DNA from 2 places in the Kocuria sp. UBA1838 genome. Region 2 is predicted to be linked to the other one. Evidence: riboswitches for the same ligand, from Rfam matches in the RefSeq annotation. Region 2 holds a riboswitch; the other holds the start of a gene.
The links. A riboswitch is a leader RNA that binds a small molecule or an ion and turns the genes downstream of it on or off. The one in region 2 is predicted to bind S-adenosylmethionine.
Positions count from the first base shown of each region.

Region 1: it holds a riboswitch for S-adenosylmethionine, as region 2 does, so the genes downstream of both, B3I25_RS04375 (bifunctional o-acetylhomoserine/o-acetylserine sulfhydrylase) here and B3I25_RS11880 (MetQ/NlpA family ABC transporter substrate-binding protein) in region 2, are expected to answer to the same signal.

Region 1 covers NZ_DDIY01000006.1:250,502-252,682, reverse strand. Annotated here, with positions in the region: gene B3I25_RS04375 (bifunctional o-acetylhomoserine/o-acetylserine sulfhydrylase) at 1-984, opposite strand, end outside; SAM riboswitch class IV at 1,061-1,181, opposite strand; gene B3I25_RS04370 (hypothetical protein) at 1,146-1,457, opposite strand; gene B3I25_RS04365 (VOC family protein) at 1,646-2,181, shown strand, end outside.
Region 2 covers NZ_DDIY01000019.1:38,133-40,313, reverse strand. Annotated here, with positions in the region: gene B3I25_RS11885 (methionine ABC transporter ATP-binding protein) at 1-346, opposite strand, end outside; gene B3I25_RS11880 (MetQ/NlpA family ABC transporter substrate-binding protein) at 343-1,227, opposite strand; SAM riboswitch class IV at 1,324-1,438, opposite strand; gene dxr (1-deoxy-D-xylulose-5-phosphate reductoisomerase) at 1,492-2,181, opposite strand, start outside.

The DNA.
Region 1 (2,181 bases), on a different contig from region 2:
GCGGGCCTCGAGCCACTCGGCGACCTTCTGCGCGTTGGCCACGTGACGTTCCATGCGCAACGACAGCGTCTCGATGCCCTGCTCGATCAAGAACGCGTTGAACGGAGAGATCGAGGTCCCCAGATCGCGCAGCAACTGCACGCGCGCTTTGAGGATGTACGAGAGGTTGACGCCGAAGGCCCCGTCGGCACCGAGATCGCGGGCGTAGACGAGTCCGTTGTACGTCTCGTCCGGTTGGTTGAAACCGGGGAAGCGCTCAGGGTCCCGCGAGTAGTCGAACGCTCCGGTGTCCACGATGAACCCGCCGATCGCCGTGCCGTGGCCGCCCAGGAACTTGGTGGCCGAGTGCAGCACGATGTCCGCGCCCCACTCGATGGGCCGCACCAAGTAGGGCGTGGCGATCGTGTTGTCCACGATGAGCGGGACACCCGCCTCGTGGGCGATCCCGGCGATCGTCTCGATGTCGAACACGTCGTTGCGGGGGTTCGGGATGGATTCACCGAAGAACGCCACGGTGTTCTCGCGCACCGCGTCCCGCCACTGCGCGGGATTGTCCGGGTCCGAGACGAACGTGGTCTCCACGCCCATGCGCGGCAGCGTGTGCTTGAGCAGGTTGTACGACCCGCCGTACAGGGACGGGCTGGCCACCACGTGGGTCCCGGCGCCGCCCAGGTTGAGGATCGCGAGCGTGGCCGCGGCCTGCCCGGAGGAGACCATCAGGGCCCCCACGCCGCCCTCGAGGGACGCGACCCGGTTCTCCACGACCTCCGTGGTGGGGTTGGTCAGGCGCGAGTAGATGGGACCCATCTCCTCGAGCGCGAACCGGGCCGCCGCCGTGCGGGCGTCCGGGAACACGAAGGACGTGGTCTGGTGGATCGGCAGGGCGCGCGACCCGGTCACAGGGTCGGGGTTCTGGCCCGCGTGGATCTGTCGGGTCTCGAACGACCAGCCCTGGGGATTGTCGGGGGTGGGAGCGGTGCTCATGGCCGTACTCCTTCTCGGAAGGATCAGGGGTCCGGTGGCGATCCGCACGGTGCCCGTGCTGTGACCGGGCACCAATGACCCGCGCTTGCCGCACGACGTCGGTCGACGCCACGGCCAGGTCCTCACCCAGGGCACCCCACCGCGGAAGGGAGGGTTGCCGGTCAGCTAGCTGGGGCTTCGCGCTGACTCTCGTGACCTATTACCTCATTGTCCGAACCCGGCGGGGCGGGAGTCAAGCCGGGGACGCTGCGAGCGGGCTCGGGGTCAGTGGCCGCTCGTTCCTGCTGTTCCATCTCCCGGGTGTGCAGTTCCCGGTCCTTCGTCTCACGTGGATGGAAGTAGAACAGACCCGTGAGCACCGCGATCACGAACACCGCGAGCATCACGAAGAACAACGGCCCCACACCGGTCAGGTAGATGACGGGGATGGCCAGCGCCGTGACCAACCCGCCCCCGAAGAACGGTTCGAACACCAGCCTTTGAGACGCGCGTCTCGTTGACCTGGACCAACACAGTCGCCGCCCGGATCAGCCGTCCCGATGCCAGGTCTCGGGAGGTGCGGAGAGCCTGCCCTGCCCACCGGACCGGGCGGCGCAGGTCACACACTCGCCGGGCTCGCGCTCGATTTGGTGGCCCGTGTGGCCGGTGCCACCATGGCGTCATGAACTTGGATCACGTTTCCTTCGCGGCTCAGCCCGACGGCCTCGAGGCCACCACCGAACGCATCGCGAACCGGTTGGGGATCGAACCGGTCAAGGGCGGTGTGCACCCCCGTTTCGGCACCCGGAACATGATCCTGCCGCTCACCGACCACCAGTACGTGGAGGTCGTCACGGTGCTCGAGCACCCCGCCGCGGAGAAGGCGCCGTTCGGTCAGGCCGTCCGTGCCCGTTCTGACGCCGGCGGCGGCTGGCTCGGCTGGGTCGTAGAGGTCCCCGACCTCGCGCCCTTCGAGGCCAAGCTGGGCCGCCCCTCCGTGCCCGGTGGCCGGTTGTTCCCCGACGGTCGGCAGCTCGAATGGCATCAGATCGGCGTGAAGGGTTTGATCTCCGACCCGCAGTTGCCGTTCATGGTGCACTTCGATTCCGAGGACGAGATGCACCCGTCCCAGGCGCGGATCACGGACGTCCGGTTGAGCGGAATGGAGATCGCCGGCTCCCCCGACCGCGTCACGGAGTGGCTCGGCGGTCCCGTGGA
Region 2 (2,181 bases):
TGTTGCCCGCCACGGTGCGTGACGTGAACAGGTTGAACTGCTGGAAGATCATCCCGATCTTGCGGCGGATGGGCGCCAGCTGGGACTCGCTGCGCCCGTCCACACGGTTACCGGCGACCTCGAGCGTCCCGGACGAGATCGGTTCCAGGCCGTTGATCAGCCGCACGAGGGTGGACTTGCCCGCCCCCGAGTAGCCGATCACCGCGAAGATCTCACCGCGGCGGATGTCCAGGTCCACGGAGTCCACCGCGGTCACGGTGCGCGGGCGGCGTTTGGACCCCGTGACGAAGACCTTGCTCACGTCCCGGAAGCTGACCAGGGTGTCCGCCGTGGCGGACGGGCTCACTTGGTCTGCTCCTTGAGGTCCTGCGAGTAGCGGGCCAGCAAGTCCTTGAGCTCCTGCTGGTCCACCTTGGTGGGCACCGCGGTGCCCTTGGTCTCGGTCTTCTCGGCGTCCTGGACCTTGTCGTCGTAGTAGAAGCTCGCGACCTTCTTCAGGGTCTCGTTGTCCGCGTTCGCCTCGGTCGCGGCGAAGAGGTTGTCGTACACCTTGGCACTGTCCGCGGTGGGATCGTCCTGAGCCAGCGCGGACTCGGGATCGATGTTGGCGCGGTCCAGGAAGTCGTTGTTGACCACGGAGGCGGCCACGGAGTCCATGGACAGCACGGTCTGCTCGGCGGAGACCGGGCGGACCGTGACCTTGGACTTGGCGGTGTCGATGTCCTGCTCGGTGGGGGCGATCGTGTCCTTGGTGAACTCCACGAGACCCTGCTGGTGCAAGAGGTTCAGGGCGCGGGACAGGTTGATCGAGTCGTTCGGCACGGCGATCTCGTCACCCTGCTTGAAGTCACCCACGGATTTCACGCTCTTGGAGTACAGCCCCAGCGGGAAGATGGACGTGGAGCCCACGGGAGTGATGGTGTCCCCGGAGTTGTTGTTGTAATCGGCGAGGTACGCGATGTGCTGGAACCAGTTCATGTCGATGTCACCGCTCTTCAGAGCGGGGTTCGGCTGGCTGTAGTCACTGAAGTCCACGTACTCGACCGTGATGTCGTTGTCCGCGGCGACCTGCTTTAACGCGTCCTGCACGGGGGTCGAGCCCACGATCCCGACGGTGATCTTGCCGTCCGCGGCCGGGTCCGAGTTGTCGGAGCCGCCGCCGCACGCGGTGAGGGTGAGGCCCAGGGTGGTGGCCAACACGACGGGAATCAAACGCTTGGTTCGCATGATCATGCCTTTCCAGGGGTCTGTGACGGGGACTCGCGGGGCGAACAGTCCCCCCTGGATGAGGGCACACGGGACGGGCACGTGCTGATTTCCGGGGAACCGCACTTGCCGTGATCTGTTGCAACCGCGACCGGATGGTCATCTGGGGCACCCCGCTACGGGAGAGGGTTGCCGTCCGGCCAGCCAGAGCTACGCGCCGGATCTCGTCATCCACTCGGAATTTTAGCACGGCCCTGCCATGGGCCGGCGACCGCCGGAAGGGCCCTATGCCATCCCGGCGATACGTTCGTCCGCGCGGGCCCGGGCCCACTCCTCCGCCCCCAGGACGTCCTCGAGGGTGGGCCGCGTGACGCCGTCGTGATCCTCCAGCACACGCTCGACCATGTCCACGATCTGCATGAAGCCGAGCGCCCCGCGGTGGAACGCGTGCACGGCCTGCTCGTTGGCGGCGTTGAACACCGCGGGCCACGTCCCGCCGCGCGAACCCGCGTGCTTCATGAGCTCCACGGCGGGGAACGCCTGCGAATCGAGCGGTTCGAACGTCCACTGTGCGGCCCGGGTCCAGTCGCACCCCGCGGCGGCGCCGGTCACGCGGTGGGGCCAGCCGATTCCGAGCGCGATGGGCAGGCGCATGTCCGGCGGGGACGCCTGCGCCAGGGTGGATCCGTCCACGAACTCCACCATGGAGTGCACGACCGATTGCGGATGCACCGTGACGTCGATCCGGTCCAGGGGGACGTCGAACAGTAGGCTCGCCTCGAGCACCTCCAGTGCCTTGTTGACCATGGTCGCGGAGTTCGTGGTGACCATGACCCCCATGTCCCACGTGGGGTGCTGCAGGGCCTGTTCGGGTGTCACGCGCGTGAGCTGCTCGCGCGTCATGCCGCGGAACGGTCCGCCGGACGCCGTGAGCACGAGCCGGCGCACCTCGGAGGCCGTCCCGGAGCGCAGGGC